Regions from separate parts of the Exiguobacterium sp. JMULE1 genome, predicted to be linked through region 1. Evidence: predicted binding sites of a transcription regulator. Region 1 holds the regulator's gene; the other holds the start of a gene.
What was found. Region 1 encodes LexA, which represses DNA repair genes until DNA is damaged. Its sites were predicted from a motif close to CGAACATATGTTCG; they were not measured.
Positions count from the first base shown of each region.

Region 2: uvrB (excinuclease ABC subunit UvrB) is a predicted target of LexA. The motif match lies at 6,699-6,712, and genes of this name have one in related genera.

Region 1 is NZ_SGWC01000002.1:1,040,961-1,057,549, reverse strand. Features, by position in the region: gene EXW93_RS05575 (DUF2621 family protein) at 1-357, shown strand, start outside; gene EXW93_RS05570 (CcdC family protein) at 400-879, opposite strand; gene EXW93_RS05565 (cytochrome c biogenesis CcdA family protein) at 896-1,594, opposite strand; gene EXW93_RS05560 (Spo0E family sporulation regulatory protein-aspartic acid phosphatase) at 1,767-2,009, shown strand; gene EXW93_RS05555 (hypothetical protein) at 2,171-2,503, shown strand; gene EXW93_RS05550 (SH3 domain-containing protein) at 2,808-3,692, shown strand; gene EXW93_RS05545 (ABC transporter ATP-binding protein) at 3,749-5,512, opposite strand; gene EXW93_RS05540 (ABC transporter transmembrane domain-containing protein) at 5,502-7,259, opposite strand; gene EXW93_RS05535 (YneF family protein) at 7,380-7,610, opposite strand; gene tkt (transketolase) at 7,734-9,722, opposite strand; gene EXW93_RS05525 (DUF896 domain-containing protein) at 9,978-10,214, opposite strand; gene EXW93_RS05520 (YneB family resolvase-like protein) at 10,328-10,981, opposite strand; gene yneA (cell division suppressor protein YneA) at 11,027-11,314, opposite strand; gene lexA (transcriptional repressor LexA) at 11,526-12,140, shown strand; gene EXW93_RS05505 (metal-binding protein) at 12,172-12,705, shown strand; gene EXW93_RS05500 (MIP/aquaporin family protein) at 12,828-13,529, shown strand; gene glpK (glycerol kinase GlpK) at 13,573-15,075, shown strand; gene EXW93_RS05490 (hypothetical protein) at 15,151-15,456, shown strand; gene dhaM (dihydroxyacetone kinase phosphoryl donor subunit DhaM) at 15,560-15,928, opposite strand; gene dhaL (dihydroxyacetone kinase subunit DhaL) at 15,921-16,523, opposite strand; gene dhaK (dihydroxyacetone kinase subunit DhaK) at 16,548-16,589, opposite strand, start outside.
Region 2 is NZ_SGWC01000002.1:2,399,669-2,416,257, forward strand. Features, by position in the region: gene EXW93_RS12825 (hypothetical protein) at 1-363, shown strand, start outside; gene EXW93_RS12830 (DUF4097 family beta strand repeat-containing protein) at 612-1,721, opposite strand; gene uvrA (excinuclease ABC subunit UvrA) at 1,822-4,677, opposite strand; gene uvrB (excinuclease ABC subunit UvrB) at 4,679-6,646, opposite strand; gene EXW93_RS12845 (PDZ domain-containing protein) at 6,852-8,015, opposite strand; gene EXW93_RS12850 (S41 family peptidase) at 8,038-9,462, opposite strand; gene EXW93_RS12855 (M23 family metallopeptidase) at 9,557-10,942, opposite strand; gene ftsX (permease-like cell division protein FtsX) at 10,983-11,882, opposite strand; gene ftsE (cell division ATP-binding protein FtsE) at 11,872-12,558, opposite strand; gene cccB (cytochrome c551) at 12,754-13,125, opposite strand; gene EXW93_RS12875 (YitT family protein) at 13,241-14,110, opposite strand; gene EXW93_RS12880 (GNAT family N-acetyltransferase) at 14,208-14,711, opposite strand; gene EXW93_RS12885 (class I SAM-dependent methyltransferase) at 14,711-15,478, opposite strand; gene prfB (peptide chain release factor 2) at 15,539-16,589, opposite strand, start outside.

The DNA of each region.
Region 1 (16,589 bases):
TTTTTCATGTTCCGGAAGTTCCTCAAGAAGTTACCGAAAGAAGACGGTAAATCGATGATGGACTGGGAAGATGAGTACATCGACCAAACACGACATCTTTGGACGGATGAGACGATGGAATTGTTGAACGCTCTCGTCATGCCGGTTCCATCGGCATTTCGTGATGTCGCACGCCGCAAGATTGCCGGGCGGATCGGACAGTTCGCACTTGAAGAACGGGCGACAGAGATGACATCCGAACTGGTCGTCAAAGGATATATTTCTGCGACACCGAAACGCGATCATAAATTCTTGAAAAAAGCACTAACGGAGCACGCCATCGACTGGCGAGACTACGCATTATACTTCCAAAATTGAAGGATGCACGAAAAACCGCCGAAGTCGCCTTCAGCGGTTTTTTTAGTGAGGTAAGTGCGCAACCGGCACGGTGCCCGACTTGACTCGTTTGTATTTCATATACATCGCGAAGCGCCACGGTGCAATCATTCCGAAGGCAACGAGATAAAAAATCCCACCCGTTTCGAAGATATCGATCTGTCCGCCGATGAAAAATTTCGCAACCGTCCGAACGAGTAAGATGCCGAATAAGACGATGAAAAATGCTTTCGAACGTTGCAAATAAATTTGCCCTTCCGCTTCATAAAAATTGGATGTCTTGATCAAAAAGATACTGAAGATGGCTCCAACGAGCAATGCTTCTGCTACCTCCGTCCATGTCAGACGGGATGCTGGGTATAAAAACTGTAGCATCCCCGTCGACATCGCAAAGGGCGGGATCAAGATTTTTTTAGCATTCGTCGGTTTTGCTGATGCCTTCACACGAATGAAGCTGATCAGCAATCCCATGACGAGCGCTACCCCAGTTGATATCCAAATCATCCGATCACTTCCTTGATTAAAATCCAGTGAATCCGACGATGTCACTCATCCATGCTGCGAATTTACTCAAGCCATCAAAATACAGCATGACTCCGAACACCATCATCAAGGCTCCCCCGAATTTCGTTAATTTCAGACTATACTGCACGAACAAGCGCGAACGACCGACGAAGAACGCCATCAATAAGAACGGAATCGAGAAGCCAAGGACATACGCGAGCATATAGAACATGCCTTGACTCGGATTGGTCGCAGCTAATCCGATGACTCCTGCGAGAATCGGACCTGTACACGGTGTCCAACCGGCTGCAAAACCGATTCCGACGAGTACCGTCCCGACGTATCCTCCTTTTCGTTCCCCGAGATTCAGTTTCTTTTCACGCATCAAGAATGTTGGTTGCCATAATCCGACGAGAACAATCCCAAATACGAAGATGACGAGTGCCCCAACCATCCGTAACGTATCTCGATATGTGATAAAGACATCTGCGAACAACGATGTCGATAAACCGAGTACAACGAATACCATCGCAAAACCAACGAGGAACGCTAACGTATGAAACAAGGATCGCTTTTCTCGTACGCCCCGTTCTTTTAAATCCGTTACCGACACGCCTGTGATGTATGAGAGAAACACAGGATACAGTGGTAGCGTACATGGAGAGACGAAAGATAATAATCCTGCTCCAAACGCTAACCATAATGAGAGCTCCATATGAGCATCCCCTTTCTTTACTACTATAGAAGAAGTTCCTCCTCTATTTTGCCAAACTCCTCTGCATTTAGCACCTATTATCTCACAGAAAGTTGCAAAAGATTCGTGTCCGCCAAAATTACAAAAAAATTACATTTCATCGATTTTACTGAAATCTCATTGCACCTCGTAAATGGACTTGCTAGAATATGGATACGACACCAATGTAAGGGAGACTGCTATGACGACACAACAACTATTGACGTTAGCCATCGAAGCCAAACGTAGCGAACTATATCATCAAGCTGACCAGTCCAGCTTCACCTCCCCGCGTGTTCTACAACTTAGCCATGAACTTGATGTCCTGCTTTTAGAATATTCACGGACTGTTCAAAACTATACCATTCACGGTTCGAATGAACCGCTATTATCTTAAATGTACGGTCTGGTCAGCATTCGAGTGCGAATGCTGACTTTTTTATGGCTTCTTATTTCTGATGGGGTGCTTGACGTCCGCTCTTACATTCATTTCTAGCTCTCGTACCCTTTATATACCTGACGATCTCCCTCAATTATACGTACATGAAGTCGAAGCGGTTGAAATACGTCTCATTGAAGCGAGGACAATTCACGATACCTTACTTGTCTACGATCGATGGTGCCGATCAGTGGGAGTTCATAATTTATCTACAACGTCATACGGAAGAAGGAGATGTCCTCGAGCTGCTCTATATCGAAAATCAAAATGACAGCATGCATGACCATCTACCGTCCACTCCGCTACTAGAGCCAATCGAAATCAATATTCGCCAGCGAACGTACCAAACGATTCACGGCACGTTTCAACTTTCCGCTAACGATTGGATGCAGGAATTGTATCATCGTTCTTACCTGACAGCGGTCGGCGTGACGACGATCGTCAAGTATTGATCTACGTATCATCCGTTTCACTTTTTCATCATCAGACGATAGAAGGATTCAACACTTTCTATCTTTAAGGCTTTTTTCTGTTGAATTGTGCGAATTTTTTATATTCAGTAAGCCAAAATACCTATAAACGTCCGTTTTTCATAATCAGTATGTCCTATCGATGACAAAAACCGTCCTTTTGCAATCTTGTTGTCACAAAAGCTCGGTTTGTAACTCGAATGACATTGACCTGTAAACGCACAGGTCAGATTTGCCGTGTAAAGTAGGAACAGTAAACACAGCATATGTCAGGAGGACATCAATAATGAAAAAAGCAGTTTTCGCTGCCGGTCTTGCAGCAACAGCTCTATCAGTAGGATTTGCCCAAGAGACAGAGGCTGCCTCAGAAACGGTAACAGTAAATACACCAGTACTCAACGTACGCACAGCACCTACAACTGCATCAGCAGACGTAGGCAATGTATATAAAGGTCAAACATTAAATGTCGAAGGACGTTCTGGCGCATGGATCAAAACAACAGTTAACGGTCAAAAACGTTATGTCCATGGTGCGTATACGTCTGCAGCAGGCTCATTCGACTTTAAAAAAGCGACAGTTACTACGGCAGTACTAAACGTCCGCACACAACCAACGACAAGCTCGAAAGATGTCGGTAACCTCTACAAAGGCGAAAAAGTCAACGTAGAAGGTAAAGTTGGTGCATGGATCAAAACAACAATCGATGGTAAAACGCGCTACGTACACAGCGACTATACTTCACTCGCTGGCGTATCGAAAGCACCAGCAGCAAAAGCACAACCTGCTGCGAAGCCAGCACCAAAAGCAGCAGCTAAACCAGCTACTGCAACAAAACAATCAACACCTGCAAAATCAGGTACGAAAGTGACGATGAACGTCAGTGCTTACACGAACGACCCATCTAACAACGGTAGCCAACTCTACAACGGTCGTGCGTTGACAGCAAGCGGTTATGACGTTACAAATACGATCACGTACAATGGTATGCGTATCGTAGCAGCTTCTTCACAATACCCAATCGGTACACGTATGCACATCGAAGGCATTGGTGAAGCAATCGTACTCGACCGTGGTGGCGCAATCCAAGGTAACAAACTTGACCTTCTCGTTGGTTCACAACAAGAAGCACTCAACTGGGGACGCCAAAACGTTACAGTTACAGTCTACTAATCAAAACAAACAACCTGCCGGGCGAGATCGCCTGGCAGGCTTTTTTTGTCTATTTTTTAAGAAACCGTGACATGACCGGATTGCAACTGATACATCTTCTTATACAGACCATCTTGTGCGATCAATTCTTGGTGATTTCCTTGCTCGATCACTTCCCCTTGATGCAATACAAGAATCAAATCTGCATCTTGAATTGTCGATAGACGGTGGGCAATAGCAATCGTCGTCCGCCCTTGACGCATCCGTTCAAGTGCGACTTGCACTTTCTCCTCTGTCTCCGTATCGATCGAACTCGTCGCTTCATCGAGGATCAGGATTTTCGGATCCCGCGCCATCGTGCGTGCGAAGGAGATCAACTGACGTTCCCCAGCTGAGAACGTCGCCCCCCGTTCCGCAACGGGACTGTCATATTGCTGATCCAGTTGATTGATGAATCCGTCAGCTTGTACGAATTTAGCAGCCGCTTCGACACGGTCAAAGGAAATCGAACTATCGAATAATCGAATGTTGTCAGCGACCGTTCCCGTGAACAAGAATGAATCCTGCAAAACGAGTCCGACATGCTGTCGTAGTTCTTCTTCCGATAACTGCTCAAGCGGTTGACCATCGATCAAAATCCGACCCGATTGGTACGCGTAAAAGCGCATCAAGATATTGATGATTGAACTTTTTCCACTTCCCGTATGACCAACGAGCGCAATCGTCTGTCCTTTTTTCGCCTCGAACGAAATCCCTTTCAAGACATCTTTCTCTCCGTCATAACTAAAGCGCACGTCTTCAAAGACGATATGTCCTTCCGATACTCGTGCATCCCCTTCGAGTTGTTTCGTTGGTTCCGGCTCATCCGTATCGAGGACCTTGAACACACGGTCTGCTGAGACGACAGCTTGTTGGAACTCGGACAACCGTTGCATGATTTGCTGAACCGGTTGGAAAATCCGCTCCATGTAGCTGATGAAGGCATAGACGACACCGACTTGGACCGTTTGCGAGAACGATAGGACACCGAAATATGTTACGAGTGTTGCGATCGAAACCGCCAGTAACAATTCAATGATTGGTCGCAGTAACCAACTATCGAGCTTCAAGTTCTTATAACGTCCATTTTGGTGGGCGACGTTCGTCTCCTCGAACTCTGCCATTAAGCGTTTTTCTTGGCGGAATTGTTGGATGATTGCCATCCCGTTGATGGATTCGTTCAGTTGGGCATTGATTTTCGATAGTAAATCGCGGACTTCCGCGTAATACTTCGTCGAATACTTCCGGTAAATCCAAATGATGAAATAAAACAGCGGTAACAATAGTAACGCAATCGTCGCGAGTCGCGGCTCTAGCAGATAGAGGAAGATATATGTTCCAATCAACTGAACGCCGCTTTGCACGAATGTCGACAGGACACCGATGTAGAGCTCCTTGATCGCTTCCGTATCGTTCGTGATCCGGGACACGAGCACTCCAGCAGGCGTCCGGTCAAAATAGGCAAGCCGTAAGTGCATGACGTGCCGGAACACATCAATCCGTAAGCGTTGAATGACTTGCAAGGCAATCTTTTGGAATTCGAACGCCTGTAAGTAATCGACGATGATCCCTGTCGTATGCAGTAACAAGTACGCTGTAAACAAAAGTGCGACTTCCTGTACGGGATATGAACCCGGTGCGACGTATTCATCAATGAAAATCTTGACGAGATACGGTCCCCCGAGTTTTGCCGCTGTCGTAATGAACAGCAGGATGAAGGCGATACTGACCTGTTTTTTGAACGGTTTGACGAAATCAAGTAATCGTTTCAGGACGGCTTTTTCATTGATATCATGATTCATTAGAACGCCCTCCTTGTTCGACGAGTGATTCTAGTTGCTGACGATCGTACGTCTCTTTATACCAACCGTCATGAGCGAGTAACTGCTCATGTGTGCCTCGCTCGATGATCCGACCGTCTTCAAGGACGATGATCTCATCGGTATGTGACACAGCCGACAGGCGATGAGCAACGATGATTTGTGCCTGATCGTGATCCGCCGTGCGGAAGTGGTGGATGATCGCTTCCTCAGTTTTGGCATCAACCGCAGATAAGGCATCATCGAGCACTAAAATCGGACAGTCTGCTAGTAATGCCCGGGCAATCGAGATCCGTTGTTTTTGACCGCCGGATAACGTCACCCCACGCTCCCCGACCATCGTCGCATACCCTTCCTTAAATCCAAGAATATCATCATGAACCGCTGCGATCCGAGCTGCTTCCATGATGTCTTCCATTGATGCATCCGGTTTTGCAAAGGCAATATTATCAGCAATCGACGCGGAGAATAAGAAATGATCCTGTGGAACGATCGCCACTTGACGACGGACGGTGTCACGCGTCAATTGTTTGATGTCTCGTCCACCAATTGTGATGGCGCCTTGTTTGACGTCGTATTCGCGAGACAATAAGCGAACGAACGTCGATTTCCCAGCACCTGTCTTCCCGACGATTCCGAGCGATTTACCGGGCTTCAACGTCACATCGATGTCTTGTAAGACCGGTTGCGTATCATAGATGAAACGCTCAATCCCAACGTGGAGTTCAGGTGAGGAAACACTTGTTGCTGCTTCTTTCGCATCTTTAATTTCCGGTTCGATCGCAAGCATTCGCTCGATCCGATCGTAGGAAGCACGACCACGTTCGACAATGTTGAACAACCAACCGAAGGCAAGCATTGGCCATGTCAATAAACCAAGATATGTAGTGAATGAGACGATGTCACCAATTCGGATTTCACCTTGTTGTAACAGATATGCACCATATCCGACAGCGATGATGTACGATAGACCGACTAATCCAAAAATCGTCGGATCAAATAATGCATCGATTTTTGCGACACGACGGTTCTTTTGGACGACGTCATCCGATAGATCCGTAAACGTCTGCACGTCAGATTCCACTTCCCCTGTTGCTTTTAAGACGCGGACACCACTAATACTTTCCGCGACCTTGTCATTCAAATCGGAGAATGCTTCCTGCGCGTCGTGAAAACGCGAATGTAACATTTTCCCGTAGCGTGACGTCAAGTAGACCATCAGCGGCATCGGTAGAAGTGATACGAGCGTCAATTTCCAACTGATCGTCGTGACCATCGTGATGATGACAAAGCTCCCCATCGTCACCGAGTCGACGAGCGTGAGAATACCGGCACCTGCTGTCATCGATACCGCCTGTACGTCGTTCGTCGCATGCGCCATCAAGTCCCCGCTCCGATATTTCTTATAGAACGATTGATCCAAATCTGAAAAATGTCCATACAGTTGGCTGCGCAATAATCGACCGAGACGAATCGATGCTCCAAAGATATAAAAGCGCCAAAAATAACGAATGATATATGTCGCGACCCCGATGAGCAACAACGTACCTGCGAGACGAATCAAATCATCTTTCGTCAAGCTTCCCTCACTCAGACCGTTGACCGTCGTCCCGATGATTTTTGGCGGAATCAACTCTAACGCCGCTACAAAAATCAAACTGACGACCCCAAGACTATACGCTTTCCATTCTCGCCGGAAAAACCAACCGAGTTTCCTGAAGACTCCCATTCAAGTCTCCCCCCTTTTTTAAATCCTATGATTATTTAAAATAGTCTCACATTTTAGATTAGTTCTCTTTCTAAAAAATAGCAAATAAAAAGGAGACCATTTAGTCCCCTTTCGTACAGCTTATTTTTTAGGTGATTTCATTGAACCACTCATTGAACGCATCACTTGGTTGACTTTCTTTTGTGATGGCTTTTGACCCATTTGCATCATCAATGTCTTAATCATATCTTCGTTGATTGGTGGGTTTTGCTCCAAGTAGTTCATCATGTATCGACGAGCGATATAGAAACCAAGGGCGACACCTGCTACCAAGCAAAGAAGGGCAATTAAAATCCAAATCCATGTAGCCAAGTTGCTTCCTCCTCTAACTTAAAACGTCGCTTTTTACTATACTATAATTCCAATTGTTTGCATAGATGATAATAGATGAAAAACGAGCCCGACGTAAGATCGGACCCGTTTTTCCGGAAAAGATTATCCGAGTTGTTTGACTGTCGCTAAAACGTTCTCAACAGACATGCCGTATTCTTTCAAGAGGAAGTCTCCAGGCGCAGATGCGCCGAAACGATCGATTCCGATGACTTGTCCTTCTGTTCCTACATATTTGTACCAACCGAGCGAAGCGCCTGCTTCGATCGCAACACGTTTCGTGATGTGTTTTGGAAGAACTGATTCTTTATACTCTGCTGACTGCGCTTCAAATACTTCCCATGATGGAAGCGAAACGACAGCTGCTGATTCACCAAGTTCTTTTTGTGCTTCGACAAGAAGGTGAACTTCTGAACCCGTACCGAGCAAGAGCGTGTCGGCTTTCGTGACGTCACCAGCGATGACATAACCGCCTTTTTCTGCGCCTTCCGTCGTTGTGCCTTCAAGTTCAGGAAGACCTTGACGTGTTAAGACAAGAAGTGTCGGTTTGTCTTTCGCTTGAACTGCTGTTTTCCATGCTGCGATCGTCTCTTTTCCGTCTGCTGGGCGGTAGATCGTGACGTTCGGCATTGCACGGAAGCTCATCAAGTGCTCGACTGGCTCGTGTGTTGGACCATCTTCACCGACAGCGATCGAGTCGTGCGTCAAGACGAAAATTGATGGAAGTCCCATTAATGCTGCTAAACGAACTGCTGGACGGAGATAATCCGAGAAGACGAAGAATGTCGCGCCGTAAGGAATGACGCCGCCGTGAAGTGCCATACCGTTGACAGCCGCAGCCATTGCGAATTCACGTACACCGAACCAGATGTTACGACCACTTGGGTCGATATCGAAGTCTGCTTCGCCTTTGAGCATCGTGTTGTTCGATCCTGCAAGGTCAGCTGAACCACCGAACAATGTCGGAACGTTCTTCGCAAGACCGTTCAAGACTTCACCACTCGTTTGGCGTGTCGCTTTTTTCGATGACAAGTCGTACGTTGGAAGATCTGCTTCCCAGTTGCTTGGCAATTCGTTTGCGATCGCGCGAACGAGTTCCGCATGCAATTCCGGGTGAGCTGCTTCGTATTGTTTCATCGTTTCGTTCCATGCGTCTTCCGCAGAAGCACCACGTTGGACGATCCGCTCGTCGAACAATGATTTGACTTCTTCAGGGACGTAGAACTCTTCGTGATCCCATACATAGCTAGCTTTCGTCAATTTGATTTCCGCTTCACCGAGTGGTGCACCGTGAGAAGCCGATTTCCCTGATTTGTTCGGTGAACCGAAGCCGATGACTGTCTTGACTTCGATCAATGTTGGTTTTGTCGTCTCTGCTTGCGCCGCCGCGATTGCTTTCGAAATCGAATCGATATCCGTTCCGTCTTCTACGCGAATGACTTGCCAGTTGTACGCTTCGAAGCGCTTCTGGACGTTTTCAGAGAATGATTTATCGAGATCGCCATCAAGTGAGATATCGTTTGAATCATACAATACGACCAATTTACCAAGACCAAGGTGACCTGCGAGTGAAGCCGCTTCAGCTGAGACACCTTCCATTAAGTCTCCATCTCCACAAATTCCGTATGTGAAGTGATCGACGACGTTGAGATCGTCACGGTTGTATTTTGCTTCAAGATGACGTTCTGCCATCGCCATACCAACTGCCATTGCAATCCCTTGACCAAGTGGACCTGTCGTCGCATCTACACCAGCCGTGTGACGGTATTCCGGGTGACCTGGTGTTTTTGATCCCCATTGACGGAATGATTTAAGATCATCCATTGATAGATCATATCCCGATAGGTGGAGGAGTGAGTAGAGAAGCATCGAACCGTGTCCGGCTGAAAGTACAAAACGGTCGCGGTTGAACCATTCTGGATTTTTAGGGTTGTGGTTCATATGATCCGCCCAAAGCGAGAATGCCATCGGCGCTGCTCCCATTGGCATACCTGGGTGACCCGAGTTCGCCTTTTGTACGGCATCAATCGATAAGGTACGAATCGTATTAATTGCTAATTGTTCTACTGTCGTCATGTTCGTCAAAACAATCATCCTCTCTCTTTTTCACAAATTCCTACTCATTTTAGCACACTCTTAAATGTGATACAACTTTTCTAAATAGTATGTCACATTAAAATGAATGCGCTATCTATAGCCGTTCTATCGACTCATACAGGATGCATGAATTGATGAAAGATCGTTATTAAGATGTATTGCTATCGTGCAATGTTTCCTCATCTAACAGCGCTAAACAAAAAAGAGGTCCGCTTAACGCGAACCTCTTTCTTCTATAGAAGAAACAAACGATTATTGTTTATTCCGTTCTTCTTCTTGTGCTTGTTTTAATTTCTCTGGTGTTACGTCCGTACCTTCTTCATCAACAATCTTCATGCCCATGAGTTGGTTTTTGAACGATCCACGGAATGCTGCGAGATACGCTGCACGTAACTCTTTTTGCTCTGCCGCTTCTGCTTCTGATAACGGCTCGACTTTTGATTTATTCGCTAATGCGTTGATTCGATCTAATTGTTCTTGTGATAACATGGAATCCCTCTTTCTGTACGACTCAAACTTGAGTAGTTCAATTGTATTCTTACTGTAAAAGAGCTTACTAAAAAAAGCAAGTTAACCGCGTCAGTCGACGGGTTACTTGCTTCTCATTCCGGGCTAGGCGTCAATTCTCGGTATTCAAGGTATCGACGATTGACCGTTGCCTTTGAAATATCATGTCCCATCCCGCGAAGCGTAACGGCGATATCTGAAAACGTCAGTCCGAGTTCACGGAGACGTACGATTTCTTCGATCGGTACGTCCTTTCGGCTACGCCCGGCGTTCTCTCCTTGGCGATTCAGATTTCGTTCCGGGCGAAAGCCTTGTTCGACCGCTCGCCGCATGCCGCGCGCGATTTTTGCATTATGCAGTTTACGTTGATATTCTTCCACGAGTGAGACGATCTCAAGGACCATCGCTTCTGCATCAGCAAGTTGGTATTCTCCATCGGAATCAAGTGTCATCAACCGAACACCGTGCTTCTTAAACGTGTGCAAAATAGCGATTTTCGCATTCCCTCGACCAATCCGTGTGTCATCCGTTACGAGGACCGCATCTACCGCATCACGTGTCACATGATCAAGAACCGTCAGCATCCCTTCCCGATCGACGTCATATCCACTCTCTTTTTCAGAGACGACATCCACGACATCAAAACCCTTTTGAGACGCGACCTTCGAAAGTTCCATCCGTTGGCGTTCAATCGAACTATCTTGTGCTTCTTTTTCGGTCGACACCCGACAATAAATCACGACCTTCATCGTACCTCACATCCCTGTTCGTTCTTTCACAACTTTTCCATTTTGTCATTGTTGTGCGATTGGTACAACGATTTTGCTTTTTGAGATGACGTGTTTTGTCTCGACATCATTATTTTTAATCAACCAGTTGACGTATTCTTCATCTGACATCGAACCGTCATTGTAGACTTCAGCGATTTGTTCAACTGTAGCGTTCTCATCGACCGTAACGGAAGCAGTCATTAGTTGCGCCACTTTTTCATCCGGGCGCGGTGTGAGTAAAAAGATCACGAAGGCAATACTTAATGCATAGAAGAGAATTGAAAAAGCATGAGTACGAATCGTATGAATCATCATGAATCCCTCCAAATATAAAATGAATGAGTTAGAATAAACGTTCGCGGAACAATTGTTCGCATAACTCATAATAAACACAGAACCCGTGTTCGGTCAACACAAAATGTCGAACAATTGTTTGTACGCTCATTTGTTCTATGTTATAGTGAATCTAGAAACATATATTCTTACATTTCAAACTTCAATCCAGAAAGAGGTGGCAATTCGTATGCGGAAAATGTCTAAGCGCCAACAAGAGATTCTCGACTACATCGTCTCTGAAGTGAAACTGAAGGGGTATCCACCATCAGTTCGTGAAATCGGAGAAGCAGTCGGACTCGCGTCTAGCTCGACGGTACACGGTCATTTGGATCGACTCGAGAAACGGGGAATGATTCGCCGTGACCCGACGAAACCACGTGCGATTGAGATATTGCTTGATAAGCCTGAAGAAATCACGGAAGCCATCGTCCATGTTCCCGTCATCGGGAAAGTCACAGCAGGTCTTCCGATTACAGCGATTGAAAACATCGAAGAACAGTTCCCACTCCCTGCACATTATGTAGGGAACGAGACGGTCTTCATGTTGACGATCGATGGTGAATCGATGATTAACGCAGGTATTCTTGACGGCGATCGTGTCATCGTGCGCCAACAAAACACAGCAGAAAACGGAGAAATCGTCGTAGCTATGACCGAAGATAGCGAAGCGACGGTGAAACGGTTCTTCTTAGAAGATCAACAGGTACGTCTACAACCAGAAAATGACTCGATGGATCCGATGTATTTCGATAATGTCTCCATTCTTGGTAAGGTAATCGGCGTGTATCGGACGATTCATTGACGGAGGGACCAGTTACGACTGGTCTTTTTTCATGCCATCAGGAAATGTACATGATACCGTCAATACCGTCGCACTGACGGGTTACGTTGCGTATTCGGTCGCAACGCAACAAACCGATTGGTTACCGACTGCCATCGGTATCGCTGTCGGTACCCTTTGGTTGTCACCCGACCTCGATTTAAAGTCAGAACCGTATTATCGCTTTGGACCATTTCGAGTTCTTTGGATGCCGTATGTCAAGATCATGCCTCACCGATCGATCTGGTCGCATGGACTGATCATCGGAGACATCATTCGGCTTCTTTATAGTGCTGCGATTCTGATTCCCCTACTATTTATAAGTCTATATTTTCAGGTTCTTGATTCTGCTACGATTGATTCGTGGTTTGCTTCCTTGCCTGCATTCATCGTTGGCATCATGGTGGCGAGTACGATTCATATCCTACTAGATTATTCCAGCAGTTGGTTTCGACCTAAAAAAGAAAAAAACGTCGTCGGTAACACCTCTTTTGCTTGCTTGCAGGCAGGAAGAGGTGTTTTCTTATCCACTTTTTCGTATCTTTAAACATCAAAATAAAAAATTTCCATTCCTATATTTCAATTATATGTATTGAAAACGTTCTCAAATCGGAGTAATTTAAAGTAGAAAGGCCATTATCTGCTTTAATCCAAAGGGAGGGTTTTTGCATGAATAACTTTGTACTAGAAATGATCGGTACGATGATCCTCATCCTGCTCGGGGATGGAGTCGTCGCCGGTGTCGTCTTGAAAAAGACGAAATCGGAAAACAGCGGATGGATCGTCATCACGTTCGCTTGGGGTCTTGCTGTCATGACAGCAGCATTCGTCGCTGCTGAAAGCGGAGCACACTTGAACCCCGCATTGACGATTGCACTTGCTTTGAACTCTGACCTACCGTGGGCAGACGTTCCGATCTACATTGCCGGACAACTTGTCGGAGCTTTCATCGGCGCCATTCTCGTTTGGCTTCATTACATGAAACATTTTGAAGCGACTGATGATCAAGCCGCAAAACTCGGTGTGTTCGCAACAGGTCCAGCGATTCGTCATACGCCGTCGAACTTGATTTCTGAGATCATCGGGACATTCGTTCTCGTCTTCGGTATCTTGGCACTTGGTTTAACGACGTTCGGAGACGGCTTAAAACCACTCATCGTCGGTTTACTCGTCGTCGTCATCGGTCTATCGCTCGGTGGTACAACAGGGTATGCCATCAACCCGGCTCGTGACCTTGGACCGCGTATCGCGCACGCTATCCTACCGATTCCGAATAAAGGTTCATCTGACTGGGGCTATTCATGGATTCCTGTCGTTGGTCCAATCATCGGTGGAGCGATTGCCGTGTTCATCTATCAATTGATCTACTAAGATCACGTCTCACTAACACATACCGCTCAAGGGGGATTTCGAAATGGAAAACAAGTATATCCTAGCACTCGACCAAGGTACGACAAGCTCACGTGCGATCATCTTCGATCACGATGGGAAAATCGTCAACTCGGCACAACGGGAATTCAAGCAATACTTCCCACAACCAGGCTGGGTCGAGCATGATGCAAACGAAATCTGGGGTTCGATTCTTGCCGTCATGGCCGAAGCACTCGGAACAGCAGATATCAAACCTGAGCAAATCGCCGGAATCGGCATTACGAACCAACGCGAAACGACGGTCGTCTGGAACAAAGAAACAGGTAAACCGGTCTATCACGCACTCGTTTGGCAATCGCGTCAAACGTCTGGTATCTGTGACGATTTAAAAGAACAAGGTTTGAACCAGAAGTTCCGCGATAAAACAGGACTTCTGATTGATGCCTACTTCTCTGGAACGAAAGTCAAATGGATCCTTGATAATGTCGAAGGTGCGCGGGAGCAAGCAGAGAACGGTGAATTGCTCTTCGGTACGATCGATACGTGGCTCGTTTGGAAACTGTCTGGTGGAAAAACGCACATCACGGACTACACGAACGCTTCACGAACATTGATGTATAACATCTACGAACAAAAATGGGATGAAGAGTTACTCGATATCCTCGGTGTTCCTGCTTCGATGTTGCCAGAGGTTCGTCAGTCGAGTGAAGTCTACGACAAAACGGTACCGTATCACTTCTTCGGTTACGAAGTGCCAATCGCTGGTATTGCGGGTGACCAACAAGCAGCACTCTTCGGTCAAACGTGCTTCGAAGCAGGTGAAGGGAAAAACACATACGGAACAGGTTGCTTCATGCTCATGAACACAGGTGAGAAAGCTGTTTCTTCTGATCATGGACTCTTGACGACGATCGCTTGGGGCGTCGATGGAAAAGTGGAATATGCGCTGGAAGGTTCGATTTTCGTCGCCGGTTCTGCGATCCAGTGGCTCCGTGATGGACTCCGGATGCTGAAAAATGCGAAAGATTCAGAAGGTTACGCAACGAAAGTTGACTCAACAGACGGTGTTTATGTCGTTCCTGCCTTCGTTGGTCTCGGTGCGCCGTACTGGGATTCAGATGTTCGTGGCGCAATCTTCGGGTTAACACGCGGAACAGATAAAGAGCATTTCGTTCGGGCAACGCTTGAATCACTCGCTTACCAAACACGCGACGTGTTAACAGCGATGGAACAAGATTCTGGGATCGAACTGAAGACACTCCGTGTCGACGGTGGTGCTGTAGCCAACAACTTCTTGATGCAGTTCCAATCGGACATTCTCGGCGTTCCTGTCGATCGTCCGCAAATTAACGAAACGACAGCACTCGGTGCAGCTTACCTTGCTGGATTAGCTGTTGGTTACTGGAAAGATAAAGCGGAAATCAAACAACAATGGAAGCTGGATCACCAGTTCAAACCAGAGATGAAAGAAGACGATCGTGAGCAACGCTATGCTGGATGGCAAAAAGCAGTTGAAGCGACAATGGTCTTCAAACCATCAAAATAAAACAATTGACCCGGTTCCTTTTGCAGAGGGACCGGGTTTTTGATATCTTATAAAAAATATAGCGAGAGGTGTGTCATGAATTCTACTTATTCTGATCAACAGCTAAAAGAACACATTCAGGCCGCGCTGGATGGCAACATCACACATGAAGAACTAGCAGATTGGTGTTATTGCTACATGACCGACGTGTACCATAACGATTATTACCAAATCGCAACCGACGGACGTGAGAGCTATCCGTTAAGTGAGCAAGCGACTGAGGTAGCAAACGATATCGATGCACAATGGGATATGTATCTTGCTAACAGTTATACTCTAAATGAATTACAGACCATTGATTTAGCTACAATTCATTTACCTAGAGAGTGGTTAGAAAAATGACTCCAGTCGTTTTGATTCATGAAACACTCATCTAAGTTTTAATACGAGTAAAAGAAATTGAAATAAATCCCCCTTCGCCTGCTCGCAAAGGAGGATTTATTACTTATTTGCCAAACTCTTTTTTCAATCCATCTTCAATCTCATCAACGGATTTAGACTGACCGCTTAGGACTGCCGCTAAAAACGCGCCTTCGACGAGGGGTGCATCGATAAACCGAACCGTCCGTTCGCCACTGTATAGTTCAAGTGCCAATTCCGTGTTCATCGTCGCAGAACCGATATCCGTTAAGACGACTCCATCGTCGTCTAGTGTATTTAATGTTTCTTCGATTCGCGTCGCGTCCGTTCCAATGCTACCATCCTCAAGAGCTGCCGCTATTAAGACTGGCGTATCCGGTGCCATCTCTGCTAACAGTTCCTTTAGTCCAGTCGCGAGCTTTTCACTATGGGAAACGAGTACAAGATTAACCATGAAGCACCTCCGCGATTTCGCCGAGCAACAACGCACTCGATAGACTACCTGGGTCCTGGACGCCTTCTGTCGCTTCACCGAAGTAAGACGCACGCCCTTTCGTTGCGATGCGCGCTTTCGTATCAGCAAGCGCTTGATCGATTGCCGCTTTCAAATCCCCGTCTTGCGAGAGCGCCTCTTGGAACGGTGTCCAAATATCGACCATCGTCTTTTGACCGAATTCCGATTTCCCACGCGATTTGATGCCTTCCGTCGCTTCATGGAAAGCATCCGCGAGTTCTGCACCTTCGACTTCTGTTTTTCCTTTGAACGCACCAGCGAACTTAACGAATGCCGTGCCGTACAAAGGACCGGATGCCCCACCGACCGTCTTGATCAGCGTCATCCCGACCTCTTTCGATAAAGCTCCTAAGTCCTCATACTCGCCGTGTTCTTCTAACGTCTTTTGGACTGCTTGGAAGCCACGTGACATATTGATCCCGTGGTCCCCGTCACCGATTTCCCGGTCAAGGTCCGTCAATTCATCCTTGTGCTGGTCAATCTGTTCCGCTGCTTTGATGAGCGCGCTTCGTAACTGTTCCGTCGTCAACTTCATCTTTGTACACCCCGTTTATCTAAATTAGAATCCAATCGCTTTCGTTTCTGCATCGAGATACCCAAG
Region 2 (16,589 bases), 1.4 Mb from region 1:
TTCATTTTAGTCATTATCTTATTTGCGGTTCTAGCGATTGCTGGTTTCGTCTACCTCATCATCTCACTGATTGATATGTGGAAAGCGTATTCGCGTAATCAAGATCAAACAGCTCTTTTATTCTTCATCATCTCGATCATCGGAATCTTCATCAGTGGTTCATTTATTTCCTACGTCCTCGCGATCATCTTCTATTGGAATCGCGCACGCGGAAAGAGTTGGCTCGGAATCGGTCTGATTCTCGTTTCGATCGTTCTTGCAATCATCGGTGTCATTGCCTTACTCTCGTTCGGTTACGATATGAATAATATCGAGAACATGAACTTCGACGAGCCGATGATGGATCAGGATTACGATTATTGATGTAGGAACTACACCCATCTTCTTATGAGGATGGGTGTTTTTGTCTATGCAGCTGACGAAGCTCCGCTCGCGTGACTCCTACAGGAAAAAGCGCGGTCATCCGCGCTGTCAGAGACAAACGAGACCCGGCTACTCGTTCCTAGAACGACGTAGCCGCGGCTTGTGTCTCGCCTGAGGAAAGCACGCAAAGCGGATGCGACGTCATAAGAAAAGCGCAACCTCTTTTTCAAGAAGTTGCGCTGGTATGCTTATAACGCTTGTGGACTGAGGTGAACACCGTGCGTGACCGAAATCGTACCTGTCTTCGTATCGGCTTCGACCTCAATTTTTGGTGAACGACCGCGACCTGATACGAAATGGAGCTTCCGGTTGACGATTTCTTTTTGATCCCGGATCAATTCCATATCATCAAGGTTGCAGTTGAGACCACCGAAGTTTGTCTCAAGCTCCCCGTAGACTTCAGCGCCGTGCGGCAACATCAAGGCGATGCTTCCGGCAAGCGACGACGCTTTGACCTTCGCGTTTTGCACGGTCTTCAGCTCACAGCGGACGTTGCCGTTCGCCGTTTTCAGTTCTGAACGCTCGAAGACACCTGTCGTGATGATTTGTCCATTGGCTGTCTTCGCCTTCAAGACTTTCAACTCCGACTCTTCGATTTCAATCGAACCGTTCGCTGTCGATACTTTGACATCCTCACTGAATAGATCACGGACGTTGACTCGACCGTTTGCTGTCATCAGTTGAGCGGATGTCGTATCAAGTGACGTCAACGAAATTTCCCCGTTCAGCGTCTGTAAGACGAATGATTCGTAATGACGGCGTGGTACTTTCAGATGGACTGTCGCACGGACACTCTTATCCTTCAAACGGATCGAGAGTGTGTTTGCCGAGACCGCGTGTTGAACAGCGGCTTGAAGTTGCTCAAGCGCTTGTTCTTCCGTCACCTGTTGGCGGCGAAGCGGACGTCCTGTCACCGTCAACTCACATTCTTCAAGATCACTTGGTTCAACGACCAAGTTCGCATTGAACAGATCGACATGAACCGTCTCACCGCTGAATGGGAATTGTTTGACGTAGGTGACGTTCGGACCGGACGCTTGATTAAGCGAAAGATCACTATCCTTGATCCGACTGACGAGATTATCGAACGCTGACATGACTTTCGTCGTCAGCGAATCGACGGAATACTGGTCGACCCGATCATATTGTTCTGGTTCATCGACGTACTTATGTTCACTGGCAGAAGTTGCACGTTCGTCGATCGCTTCGAGCCGCTCGAGTTTATCGAGTGCCTCATCAATCGTTAACTTTCCTTCTTTGACTTGCTCCAATATCAATTGACGCATATCTTGCTTCATGAACCGTTCCCTCCTATTCTTGAACCTCAAACGTGTGTTACATGATACTTTCGTTTAAGTTCCCTTAGTTCCTCCCTACGAATCCTCATCCACAAAAGTTTCACGATTCAATTCGTGCCGCATCGCGTTCAAGGACAGGTGCGAGGTATCGTCCCGTGTAGGATGCTTCAACTTCAGCGATGTGTTCTGGTGTCCCAGCAGCAACGATCGTTCCGCCACCGTCGCCCCCTTCTGGTCCAAGATCAATCAAGTAGTCTGCCGTCTTGATGACATCTAAATTGTGTTCGATGACGAGCACCGTATCACCATTGTCGACGAGACGTTGTAAGACTTTCAGGAGACGCGCGATATCGTGGACGTGGAGTCCTGTCGTCGGCTCATCGAGAATGTAGATCGTCTTCCCAGTCGAGCGCTTATGCAACTCGGACGCCAATTTAACACGTTGCGCTTCCCCGCCGGACAGTTCCGTCGCGGGTTGACCGAGACGCATGTACGTCAGACCGACGTCAGCGATCGTCTGTAATTTACGCGTGATCTTCGGAATGTTCTCGAAGAAAGCAAGGGCATCTTCAACCGTCATCTCAAGCACGTCGGCAATCGTTTTGCCTTTATATTTCACTTCGAGTGTTTCGCGGTTGTAGCGTTTCCCGTGACAGACTTCACACGGAACATAGACGTCCGGTAAGAAGTGCATCTCAATCTTGATGATCCCGTCACCGCGACACGCTTCACAACGTCCACCCTTGATGTTGAAACTGAAACGTCCTTTTTTGTAACCACGGAGTTTCGCTTCGTTCGTCGAAGCAAAGACGTCCCGAATGTCATCGAAGACACCAGTATACGTTGCTGGGTTCGAGCGTGGTGTCCGACCGATTGGTGACTGGTCGATGTCGATGACCTTATCGATTTGATCCAGACCGGTGATCCCTTTATGAGCACCCGGTTTTTCTTTCGCCCGGTTCATCTCGTGCGCGATCGTCTTATAAAGAATTTCATTGATCAACGTCGATTTCCCGGATCCCGAGACACCGGTGACGGCGACGAACAGACCCAGCGGAATGTCGACATCGACGTTCTTCAGGTTGTTTTCCGATGCTTTGTGGATATGGAGCATCCGACCGTCTGGCTCTTTGCGTGTCGACGGAACAGGAATGAACTTCTTCCCGGACAAGTATTGACCAGTCAACGAGTTCGCATCCTGCATCAACTCTTCTGGTTTCCCGGCTGCCGTGACGAATCCACCGTGATCGCCAGCACCAGGTCCGATATCGATCAAGTAGTCGGCTGCCATCATCGTGTCTTCATCGTGTTCAACGACGATCAGCGTATTGCCAAGATCACGCATCGCCTTCAGCGTATTGATCAGACGATCATTATCACGTTGGTGTAAACCGATCGATGGTTCATCGAGAACGTAGAGGACGCCCGTCAGACGCGAACCGATTTGTGTCGCAAGACGAATCCGTTGCGCTTCCCCACCGGACAACGTACCGGCTGCGCGTGAGATCGTCAGGTAATCGAGACCGACGTTCTCAAGGAACGACGCCCGTTCATGAATCTCACGGACGATCATCCGCGAAATCGTCTGATCCTTCTCACTTAATTTCTCCGGTAGTTCGTCGAAGAACATGACCGCTTGTTTAACAGACATCTTCGTCACTTCACCGATATGGTGATCGGATACTTTGACGGCGAGCGATTCCCGTTTCAAGCGATGTCCTTTACACGTCGGACACGCCTTCTTCGCCATGTAGCCTTCCATCTGTTCCCGGATATAATCAGACGACGTCTCCTTGAAGCGACGTTGTAAGTTATTGAGGACCCCTTCGAAGTAGAGGTTCGTATTTCGGACCATCCCGAAGTCATTCTCATAACGGAAGTGAATCTCTTCCTTCGTGTTTCCGTTCAAAATCGTTTCGCGATGTTCTTCTGACAATTGTTCGAACGGTGTATCCATATCGATCTTGAAGTGGTCACAAACCGCTTTAAGCAATTGTGGATAATACTGCGAGCTCGTCGGTTCCCACGCTACGATTGCCCCTTCGTTCAATGACTTATCAGGATGCGGCACGACGAGATCAACATCGACCTCAAGCTTCGTTCCGAGACCGTCACATGACGTACAAGCACCAAACGGTGAGTTGAACGAGAACATCCGTGGTTCGAGTTCGCCGATCGAGAAGCCACAGATCGGACAAGCATGATGTTCACTGAACAACAATTCGTTGCCGTCCATCGTATCGACGATGACCCGACCGTCTGCGAGGCGAAGGGCAGTCTCGAGTGAATCCGCAAGACGGGCTTCGACATCTGGTCGCACGACGACACGGTCGACGACGACTTCGATCGAGTGTTTCTTGTTTTTCTCAAGCGTGATCTCTTCGGCGAGATCCATCGTCTCTCCGTTGACACGAACGCGGACGAAGCCTTCCTTCTTCAAATCGTCGAGCACCTTGACGTGCGTCCCTTTACGTCCGGAAACGATTGGCGCGAGAATTTGCAGACGCGTCCGCTCCGGCAACTCCATCACTTGGTCGACCATCTGACTGATCGTCTGGCTCGAAATCTCGATTCCGTGATTTGGACAAATCGGTTTACCAATTCGTGCGTACAACAGACGCAAATAATCATAGATCTCTGTGACCGTTCCGACCGTCGAACGCGGGTTTTTACTTGTCGTCTTCTGGTCGATTGAAATTGCTGGACTCAGTCCCTCGATCGTATCGACATCCGGTTTATCCATCTGTCCAAGGAACTGACGGGCATAGGCTGATAAACTTTCGACATAACGCCGTTGTCCTTCCGCGTAAATCGTGTCGAAGGCAAGCGACGATTTCCCTGACCCGGACAAGCCCGTCAAGACGACGAGCTGATCGCGGGGGATTTCGACATCGATGTTTTGTAGATTATTGACGCGAGCGCCTTTGATGATAATCTGATTCTTCTTTTCTCCCAACTTAGGCACCTGCTTTCAATTCTAATATGAGATCGCGGAGCTCAGCAGCTCGTTCGAACTGCATGTCTTTCGCCGCTTGACGCATCTCTTGATCAAGCTGTTCAAGCAACGTTTCGCGCTCCGGTTTTTTGAGTTTGTTGAACTTCTCGAGTTTTTCGACGGTGTCGTCGCTCTCGATCGTCGTACTGATGACACCACGAACGTCTTTTTTGATCGTCTGCGGCGTGATGCCATGTTCTTCGTTGAACGCCATCTGGATTGCGCGACGGCGTTCCGTCTCATCGATTGCGCGTTGCATCGAATCGGTGACTTTATCAGCAAACAAGATGACGTGTCCTTCCGAGTTCCGCGCCGCCCGACCAATCGTTTGAATCAGCGAACGGTCCGAACGGAGGAAACCTTCCTTATCGGCATCAAGAATCGTCACGAGTGAGACTTCCGGAATATCGAGTCCTTCTCGTAATAAGTTGATCCCGACGAGGACATCGTATTTCCCCAGCCGCAAGTCACGGATGATTTCAATCCGTTCCAGCGTCTTGATCTCCGAGTGCATGTAGTTGACCTTGACGCCATTCTCTTTCAAGTAATCGGTCAAATCTTCTGCCATCTTCTTCGTCAGTGTCGTCACGAGAACACGTTCGTTCTTCGCGACCCGGTCACGGATGTTATCCATCAAGTAATCGATTTGTCCTGTGATCGGATGAATCTCGATCGTTGGATCAACGAGACCGGTCGGACGGATGATTTGCTCGACCATCTCTTTCGAATGTTCGAGTTCATATGGTCCTGGTGTCGCCGAGATATAGATCGCCTGACTGACTTTTTCCTCGAACTCCTCGAATCGTAACGGACGGTTGTCTTTTGCCGACGGAAGACGGAAGCCGTGATCGACGAGGACTTGTTTCCGCGCCTGGTCCCCGTTATACATCCCGCGAATTTGCGGCAGCGTGACGTGTGACTCATCGGCAACGAGTAAGAAGTCTTTCGGGAAGTAATCGAGCAACGTATACGGTGTTGCCCCTTCCGGCATCAAGTTCAAGTGACGCGAGTAGTTCTCGATTCCGGAGCAATAGCCCATCTCACGCATCATCTCAAGGTCGTAGTTCGTCCGTTGTTCGAGCCGTTGCGCTTCGAGCAACTGATTGTCTTCGCGCAACTTCGCAAGCTGGACCTCTAGTTCCTTCTCGATGTTCGCGATCGCCTTCTGCAGACGGGTATCCCCCGTCACGAAGTGGGACGCCGGGAAGATCGAGATGTGCTCACGGTCCGCGACGATCTCACCTGTCAGCGGATCCATATCACGAATCCGTTCGATCTCGTCACCGAAGAACTCGACCCGGACACACTGTTCATCGCGTGACGCCGGGAAGATTTCGACGACGTCTCCGCGGACGCGGAACCGTCCGCGCTGGAAGTCGATGTCGTTACGCTCATACTGGATGTCGATTAGACGACGGAGCATCTCGTTTCGCCCCATCTCATTGCCGACACGCAGTGACAAGACGTGGTTGTTGTACTCTTCCGGGTTACCGAGACCATAGATACACGAGACAGAAGCAACGATCAAGACGTCCTCCCGTTCGAACAGGGCGGACGTCGCCGAGTGACGTAGTTTATCAATCTCATCGTTGATCGAAGAGTCCTTCTCAATGAACGTATCCGTCGACGGTACATACGCTTCCGGTTGATAATAATCATAAAAACTAACGAAGTATTCGACCGCATTGTTCGGGAAGAATTCCTTGAACTCCGAGTAGAGTTGTCCCGCTAGTGTTTTGTTGTGGGCAAGGACGAGTGTCGGTTTCTTGATTTCCTTGATGACGTTCGAGACCGTGAACGTCTTCCCGGTACCGGTCGCCCCAAGCAACGTCTGATGTCGTTCGCCTTGTTTTAGCCCAGTCACCAATTTTTCGATTGCTGTCGGCTGATCACCGCCTGGCTCAAATGGTGAAACGAGTTCAAAATCCATCGTTTGCTTCCCCCTCATCACGTAAAAAATCTATTTTTATTGTACCACTTTACGAACAAACATTCGATTATGAAGTGCTCCTTTTAGGAAGTTACCCTTTTTTTCGAAAATGCAAAAGTTTCTTTTTGCTTCGAGTGTTGATCCTCGATTTTTCTGCTCATAAAAAAATCCCTGTCACGGCTGTTCCGTGACAGGGATTTACTTGTTAATGCAAGGACCGCACTTTAGTGCGACCATGGACCGGCTCGTTGACGAACAGGATACCGAGCTCATGATGATCTTGTTCATAGAAGGCACGTTGCGCAAACCGGATGTCGCCGTTATGGTTCATGACTTCAAGACGCAGATACGGTTTGTGTTTTTGGATCGCTTCGTAGAACGATGCTTCCGAATCCACTTTTTCGCCGTTGACCTTGTAGATGGCTTCACCCGGAATCAATCCCATCTCAGCAGCCGGTTTATCAGGTAGCGTTCCGAGAATGACGGCACCACGCGTTCCATTGAGGAACAATGGGGTCTGTGCCCGGTTCAAGCGTTTGACCCGCTGATGCAATAAGATATGCAGGACGAGCAACAAGACGATTCCGTACAGCCATTCAGCTTGTCCGGTGACGTATGCAAGAACCGTCAATAGAATCGCGACGAGACTCGTGATCAAACGTCCTTGAACGAGCGGACGCATCAATTCTTTCGGCAACTTACCCGTAAAGAGAAAGCTGAAGCCGATCGGTAACCAAAGCACGATCGGAACGAGCTCTGGGAAGCTGTAACGTGGCCACCAAGCTTCAAGCACGTCGCCCGGAACAAAGACGAGCAAGGGCAATAGCCAAAGTTTATTCGCTGACAGCCCACCGATGAAGCGACCACGCTTCGAGACGACGAGTGACGGTGACAGGCGTCGTTGCCCGCGCCACCAGACGAGTAGACATTCCGCGACGAGCGTTAACGTCGCAAGCAATAAAATCATTTTCGGATCAACCGCTCGAACCGGATCAAGACGTGCATCCATTAGAAACCAGCCGGCAAGTCCAAGCAAGACGATCGGCCAAAGCGGTACGTTCAAGCGGACAATCCCGACCAACAACAGGACGCTCGAGAGTCCGAGTAACAACAGAGCGTATTGCGGCGTCAGCGTCAATCCGAGCCAGCCACTGGCGACGGATAAGACGAGACCAATTAGTAACCCGGGTAAAAGTGTTTCGAGGACATCGCTTCGTTTACCGTGTGTCCGGGAGCGAAATAGTCCACGTTCCCGTTTAACACGCCGGATGCCGATGACCCAACTGACAAGGAGTGCTAACCACAAGGTCGGACTGGCGATGAGACTAATCGCGGTCCAACCAATTTCATCGAGTAATTCCACGCGCATTCAGACCTCTTTCCATTCCTTATTATTGAGCAGCGACCTCGAGTGCTTTTTTCCGCTGGACGTCATTCTTATCGTCCTCGAGTTTCTTCAGGAGACGCGTCTCCATCTCACCCGCTGTCTGCTGATCGATTTTTCCAGTGACGTCAAGCTTCGCATCCTTTTGCAAGGCTTCGACGGCTTTCTTCATCGTGTCACCGAAATACCCATTTTGTCCTTTTGGCTCGTAACCGATTGCTTCGAGGACGAGGTGAGCATTTTCGACTGATTTTCCATAATCGCCGACTGCGAGTGACTTTTGATCAGTCAGGATCTTCGTGACGTTGAAGTACGCCGGTTGCTTGACTTCAATCGTCGGCTTAACTCCTTTTTTATGAATCCAGTTGCCGTCCGGTGTCAGCCACTTGTTCGTCGTTAACTTCAAATCGCTACCGTCCTTCAAGTCATAGGCACTTTGGACGATACCTTTACCGAACGATTTCGTACCGACGACCTCAGCCCCGGCACCTTCCTTCAGACCTGCTGCCAAAATCTCGGACGCGGACGCTGATCCGCCGTCTTCGAGCACGACGATGTTATATGGTTTCTTCTCGTCTGCCTTCCCGAATTCCTGCTGACGCTCTCCCTTATTGTTCTCGACTTGATAAATCGGAACGTCCTTCGGAATGAACGGTGCAATCATGCTTGAGACAGCCGTTAAGAGACCGCCCGGATTTCCGCGAACGTCGATGACGAGTCCATCGATATTCTGACTCTCGAGTTTCGCGAGCCCCTTCTCGAACTCTTTAGCCGTCGGTTCTGAGAACTGCGTCACTTGCAAGACACCAATCTTCTTCCCGTTGACGTCTTCGGTCGACGTATAAACCGTCTCGATCGGAATCGTATCCCGTTTGATCGTGATGTCCATCGCGTCTTGACCGCTGCGTTGAATCGTCAGGACGACATTCGTTCCTTTTTCACCACGGATTTTCTTGACGGCTTGATCCGTCTTTTGCCCTTTCGTCGACTTGCCGTCGATTTCTAAGATGACGTCACCCGGTTTGATCCCGGCTTTTTCAGCGGGTGATCCCTTAATCGGTGAGACGATGACGATCGACTCGCCCTTTTGTTCAAGCGTCGCACCAATCCCTTCAAAAGAAGACGATAGATTCGTATTGAACGATGCCGTCTCCGACTCATCCATATAGACGGAATACGGATCGTCAAGCACTTCCGCCATACCGGATAACGCACCGTCCAGCAGTTCTTTATCCGTTACGTCTTCTAGATAGTTCTGTTCGATCATTTGACGGACCTGATCAATTTTTTTCCAATCACCCGTCGCATTCGCAGACGACGATGACGTCGAGACAGAATCCGTTCCGCCAGCCGCTAACATTCCGACGGCGCCTGCCCCTAAACCAAGCCCGAAGGTACTGACCGCGATGACTGCTGTTGTAGATTTTTTCACGCTTGATTCCCCACTTCCGTTAAAAAACGCATTATTTTTTTCAGTATAGCAAAAAAAGATAGGTTACCCTATCTTTTCAGTATTCTATGGGATGTCAAAAGATGTACGGTGCCGGGTCGACTGCATTCGGTTGACCGGCAGCCCACTCTCCCTTATGCAATTCGAAATGCAGATGCGGTCCTGTCGACCAGCCGGTTGATCCAAGTGTGCCGACGATTTGACCGGGCATGACCGTTTGACCGGCTTTGACATCGATTGACTCCAGGTGGGCATAAACGGTCGTATAGACCTGATCATCAATTAAATGAGTCACCATGACGACATTGCCGTACCCCGTCGCACTGCCTGCACGCAAAACAATTCCTCCGGCTGCCGCATGAATCGGTGTCCCTTTCGCATTGACGAGATCGATTCCCTTATGAATCTCCGGCTTTCCAGTCAACGGATTGTTTCGTGGACCGAACGGTGATGAGACATAGCCTTGCACCGGTAAATGAAATGGACGATTCGAATCGACGTCTGCTGGTGTATCGGGTGTTCCTGAAGGTACTTCGACTTCAGGTACGGGTGGCTTCGTTTTCTCAGCATCCGCTTCCTGTTGTTTCGCTGCAGCAGCACGCGCAGCTTCGGCTTGTCGTTTGGCTTCCGCTACTCGCTTCGCTTCGGCTTGACGTGCTGCCTCGATTGCCCGTCGCTTTGCCTCTTCTTTTGCTTTTCGTTCTGCTTCTTTCAGTGCAGCCAGTTCATTTTGAATCAACTGTCGCTGATCAGCGAGAATTTCTGCTTCTTCAGCTTTTGAGAACTGCTCTTGTTGCAACGCTTTTACCTTCGTGTTCAACTGGACGACCAGCTTTCGCTTCAACTCCGATTCCGCGATGATTTGCGTCTGAAGGACAAGTAATTTCCGTTGCTCCCGCTTCAGACTTTCGAGCAACAACGCTTGATCGGATCGCTGTTCGTTCAACTGAATGACGTTCGCCTTATATGTTTGCAGGACATCATCATCTTGCTTCATGATCTCACTGACTGTGCTGAAGCGCGAAATCAAATCACCGAAGTCTTTCGCGTCAAGCAAGACCTCGATGTAGGTAACGTCTCCCTTTTGCTGGACGGCACGTAAGCGACTTCCCAGTAAGTCTTCTTGTTGATGTAGTTCCTTCAACGTTTCGGAAATGGCTTCTTCCGTCAGACGTAATCGTTCCTTAGATGCAGCAACAGCCGCTTGTTGATCGGCTATCTTACGCGCTAAATCATCCAAACGGCTGTTGACTTCATCCAGTTGCGCACGGGCTTCCTTGCGCTGCTGTTTCGTCAAGATCAACTTCTCTGATGTCTGATTCTGTGATCGTTCCGTCTCTTTTAGACGGCTTTCGACCTCCTGTTGTTCCTTCAACAAATCTTCTTTCGACGTGGCATGAACGGACACGCTAGTTCCAATCAAAGCTAAGCTCAGGACGACAGAATAGAATCGGACTTTCATGAGAAGCATCTCTCCTCTATTTTATTTTTAAATGAATCGATTAAATCTTTAAGAAACGACCAAGTGACGTCGTCGATCCCCAGACACCGATGAATGCACCGAGACCGAGTAAAATTAAGACGACCTCTAGTGATAATTGTCCTGGCGGGACTAGTGAGAAGATTCCTTCGTTAATCGTTGCCAGTTGAGGTTGAATCGCATTGTACGATACTTCATAACCAAAGTAGACAACGACAATCGGGATGATGGCACCTAATATCCCCATCAACAACCCTTCAACAAAGAACGGTGCACGGATGAATCCGTTTTTCGCTCCAACGAGACGCATGATCTCGATTTCCCGACGACGAGAGAAGATCGTGACTTTGATCGTATTCGAAATGAGGAACATTGCCATGAACGTCAAACCGACGATCAGGATGATTCCACCGATCCGAACTCCTTCAAGGAAGTTAAACATCTTTTTAACATAGTCCTTACCATATTCGACACTATCTATATTTTCCATTTTATTGATGGAATTTGCAAGTGTTTCTGTCTCTTTTGGTGAGGTAGCTTTGACGATGTATCGATCGTGAAGCGGGTTATCTTTTTCAACGGACCGGTACGCTTGTGAACCTTCGCCAAGTTGCTCCTTGAAGCGGTCCAGTTCTTCTTCTTTCGAACTATAACGGACAGATGCGACTCCCGGTAATTGCTTCAACGAATCGCCAACTGAATCAATTTTTGCTTGGTCTGCTTCCCGTTCGACGAAGACTTGGATCTCGACGTCTTTTTCGACGTTATCAGAGATCTTGTTGACGTTGAACATGAGCATTGCGAATATTCCTACGAGAAGTAGTGTGACGGTAACGGCACTGACTGAAGCGAATGTCATCCAGCCGTTCCGGACGAGACCTTTTGCCCCTTCCCGTAAATGACGGAATCCATTAAACTTCATAGCCGTACATTCCTTTCTCTTCGTCTCGGACGATTTTTCCACCGTCGATCGCTAAGACACGATGACGCATCTTGTTGACGATGTCTCGGTTGTGTGTCGCCATTACGACCGTTGTCCCACGGCGATAGATCTCTTCGAATACTTCCATGATCTCCCATGCAGTATCCGGGTCCAGGTTTCCTGTCGGTTCATCGGCGATGACGAGTGACGGACGGTTGACGATGGCTCTCGCGATCGAGATTCGTTGTTGTTCGCCCCCTGATAATTCATCCGGATAGTTCCGTTCCTTATGCTTGAGCTTGACGAGATCGAGTACCTCGAGCACCTTCTGGCGGATTTGTGACTTGTCTTCTCCTACGACCTCTAATGCGAAGGCGACATTTTCATAAACCGTCAATGACGGGAGTAGTTTGAAATCTTGGAAGATGACGCCGATTTGGCGACGAAGTTCGGGGATTTGACGGTTCTTCAACTTACCGACTTCGATTCCTTTAAATAAAAATGAACCGCTCGTTGGTTTCTCTTCGCGGTACATCATTTTCATGAATGTTGACTTACCCGCACCCGACGGACCGACGATATAGACGAATTCGCCTTGATCAATCGTCAAATCGACCTCACGGAGTGCCGTGACGCCGTTCGGATAAATCTTACTGATTCGTTGCATCTTGATCACGTACTTCACATCCTTACTTATTTACTGATGCTGAATGGATAGGTCTAAAAACCTACCGACCACCATTATAACAGGGACGAAATTGAACGCACATTACAATCAAATGTCATTTCAAGCGATGATACCATAAAAAAGAGGTACGAGATGACGAACACATGTCGTGTCTGTCATCTCATACCCCATCATATCCCATAATTACTTTTTATCCGCGAGCCAGTCAGCAACGGCAACGATTTCTTCATCCTCTTTGAGGATTCCAGCAGGCATTTGCCCTTTCCCGTTCTTGATGATCTCTTGAATCTCTTCTGAAGAGTACTTCGAGCCGACCTTCGTCAGATTTGGTCCGACATTTCCTTCAAGGTTGTTCCCGTGACACGATGCACAGTTGTTCGCGAAGATTTTTTCCGCATCAACAGCTGTTTCCGTCTTCGACGAATCATCGTTCATCGTCGACTCTTCCTTCGTACTTGACGAATCGCTAGCGCTGGAGTCGTCACTACCACCACATGCTGCGAGTGCAAGCGTTGTTCCTAACCCTAACGCGAGTAACAAGTTTTTCAGCTTCATCCGGATATCCCCCTCTTGTAAGTATCTAAGTAAACACTTCTGACCTAGTTAGAGTATAACCGTTATCCGGAAGAGTTAAGCATAATTTCACAAAAACTTCACGAGTTTGGAACAATTACGGCACATTCCGGTAGCGTTTGTCGTCCGTAAAACCGAGTCCCAGCACCTCATGCGCCTCGCTGACGACGAGGAACGCTGACGGATCGATGTGTTTGACGATCTCTTTAAGCGTTGTGATTTCTCCTTGGCGGACGACGACCATCAGCATCGGTTTCCGTGTCCGCGTAAACGCACCTGCCGCCTCGATCTCCGTCGCTCCGCGATCGAGCGTTTCGAAGATTTCCTTCACTAACGCTTCCCGTTGATCGGAGATGATATAAGCGAGCTTGTCGTTCGTGATCCCGAGTTGGACGACGTCGATCATCTTGATCGTGATGAACAAGGCGACGAGCGCGTACAGTCCGATCTCAAGCGAGAAGATTGTCGCTGCACTGATGACGATCGTTCCGTCGAGCAAGGCGATACAGAGATGAAGCGGCAATTTCGTGAAGCGATGCAAAATTTGCGCAATCAAATCCATTCCCCCGGTCGAGGCACGTCCCCGGAAGATCAGACCGAGTCCGATCCCGACACCGGCACCACCGAAGATCGCGGCAAGCATCGGATTCATCGTCGCAGCCGGAACATCGAACCGCTCGTAGACAAGGATGACGACCGGTAAAAAGATCGACCCGACGAGTGATTTGACACCAAAACCCATCCCGAGGATCATCCACCCGATCGCCAGCAAGACGACGTTCGCGACGAGTTGGAACAAGCCGGGTGAGATCCCGAACAGATCGTTCAAGACGATCGATAAGCCACTAACGCCTCCTGAAGCGAGTTGATTCGGTGCTAAAAATAAACTAAAGGCACTTGCGACGAACAAGGACCCGATTAACAAATACGCATAATCGCGCACGACTTCCTGACGTGTCGATGTCATGACATTCCATTTCCCCTTATCGATTGATTCTCGTGTTTCATTTTAGCGGAAAAGTCAGACAACGACTAGAGAGGCGGAACAACTCACAGTGTTCCCTTTATACCGCACTAAAGGGGGGACTGTAGCGGACGATGCCGCTGACGCTACGCAACCCATTCCGTTCGAGTGCAAGGACGAGAAAGACTTCTGGCGGAACGGGGAACGGTGGCTCAATACCGTAGTCGATCGCCCGTTCGAAACCAAACTGTGGATAGTAGCTGTCGTGACCAAGCACGACGATATGTGATTCACCGGCATCCCGTGCATCCTCGATCACCTGGCGGATCAACTCAGAACCGATGCCCTCTCGTTGCCAAGCCGGCAACACACCGACCGGCGCTAAGGCAAGTGACGGGATGTCACCGATATGGATTCGGCTCAAGAGGACATGACCGACGATTTCTCCTTTGTCGGTCATCGCGACGCGACCAAAGACCGGTTGCGCGGCTTCGTCCTCGCGTAACGCATCCACGAGGTTCGCTTCGCTCGGTTGTTCGAACGCTGCCTCATGGACAAGCCGGATTCCCGCTGCATCCTTGAAGCCTTCTTTACGGATAATCATCAGCTATTGCTCCCTTCGAGTGGTTTCGTTGCGAGTAGCGTGAACTCGGACGGGATGTTCTCACCGTTCCAGCCACGATGCTCGTCGAATCGTTCTAATGTGAATCGCGTCGCGATGACGCCGTTTAAAATCTCACTCAGCGTAAAGTAACGGACGGAGACGTCCGGAAAATCGATTTGTTCCGCGTCTGGAAAATGTGTCTTATACGCTAAGTCACCCGCTTGCAACGCTTGATCGAAATAACGCGGTCGATACGTCAAATCCGCATCGATCCAGCGTCCGACCGGGTGAAAATCGCTAAGGATCAACTGCCCACCGGGTCGCAAGATTGTAAACAGGATCTGCAGAAAACGCTCGAGATCCGCAAAGTAATGCAAAATCCCGCCTTCTAAGTAGAGGAGGTCAAACGTATTGCGATATCGTTCAAGATCGATCGCGTAGAGATCCCCGACAACATAGTGGATTGATGTCTCAGCATGGTACGCTAGTTCAAGCGCGTACTTGGCATTCTCCTCTGAAATATCGAACACGGTGACGTCTGCTCCGAGTAACGCTAACGGCACCGCCTTGCGTCCGTTCGAACCGCAGATGTTCGCGATCGTCTTCCCGGCGATGTCTTCGAGATGACGACGATGTTTCTTCAAGCATGCGGCTGGATCTTGTTTGATGATCGTAGCATATTCTGCCGGTGTTCCGTCTCGCTTTTCCCAAAATTCATATGCCCGGTACTCCCACGCTTGTTTGTTGATCCGACTTTGCTCCTGCATGACTGTTCCCCCTTTGACGGTCAAAAAACCAGTCGAACATCGTCCGACTGGTTGATTGTCTTACATATTCATCAGACGGAGGTACGCATCGATGAAGCCCATGATGTCACCATCCATTGCTCCTTGCGTGTTCCCGACTTCATAGTTCGTCCGGTGATCCTTGACCATGCTGTATGGGTGGAAGACGTACGAACGGATTTGGCTACCCCATGCGATATCCGATTTTTCACCACGGATCTCGTCGAGTTTCTTTTGTTGCTCTTCGATTTCGCGTTGGTAGAGTTTCGCTTTCAACATCTTCATCGCCGCTTCACGGTTTTTGATCTGCGACCGTTCTTGTTGACAAGAGACGACGACGCCTGTCGGAACGTGGGTGATCCGGACAGCCGAGTCCGTCGTATTGATGTGCTGACCACCGGCACCAGAGGCACGGTACGTATCGATCCGTAAATCTTCCGTCCGGACTTCGATGTCGATGTCATCGTTGAATTCCGGCATGACGTCACACGAGACGAACGATGTATGACGGCGACCTGACGAGTCAAACGGTGAGATCCGGACGAGACGATGGATCCCTTTTTCAGCTTTTAAGTATCCATAGGCATTGTGCCCTTGAATACGGAGCGTGACCGATTTGACACCCGCTTCATCACCCGGTTGGTAGTCCATCGTTTCGACTTTCCAGCCTTGCTTGTCGCAGAAACGTTGGTACATCCGTAGTAACATCGATGCCCAGTCTTGCGACTCGGTACCACCTGCACCTGGGTGCAACTCGAGGATCGCGTTGTTTGCGTCATATTCGCCGTTCAAGAGAATTTGGAGTTCGAAGTCTTCGAACTTCTTCTTGAGGTCGCCAAGTTCTGACTCGAGCTCTTCTTGAAGATCCGCATCCGGCTCTTCCTTGATCAATTCGTACGTCAAGGCGACGTTCTCGTGACCTGCTTCGAGTTCTTTGTATTTGTCGACCATCGCTTTTAAGCCGTTCGACTCATCGATGACTTTTTGTGCCGATTCCTGGTTGTTCCAGAAGTCTGGGTACGTCATCTCGTTTTCAAGTTCTTCGATCCGGGCAATCTTCGACTCGAGGTCGAGTGATGCCTTATATTCGTCG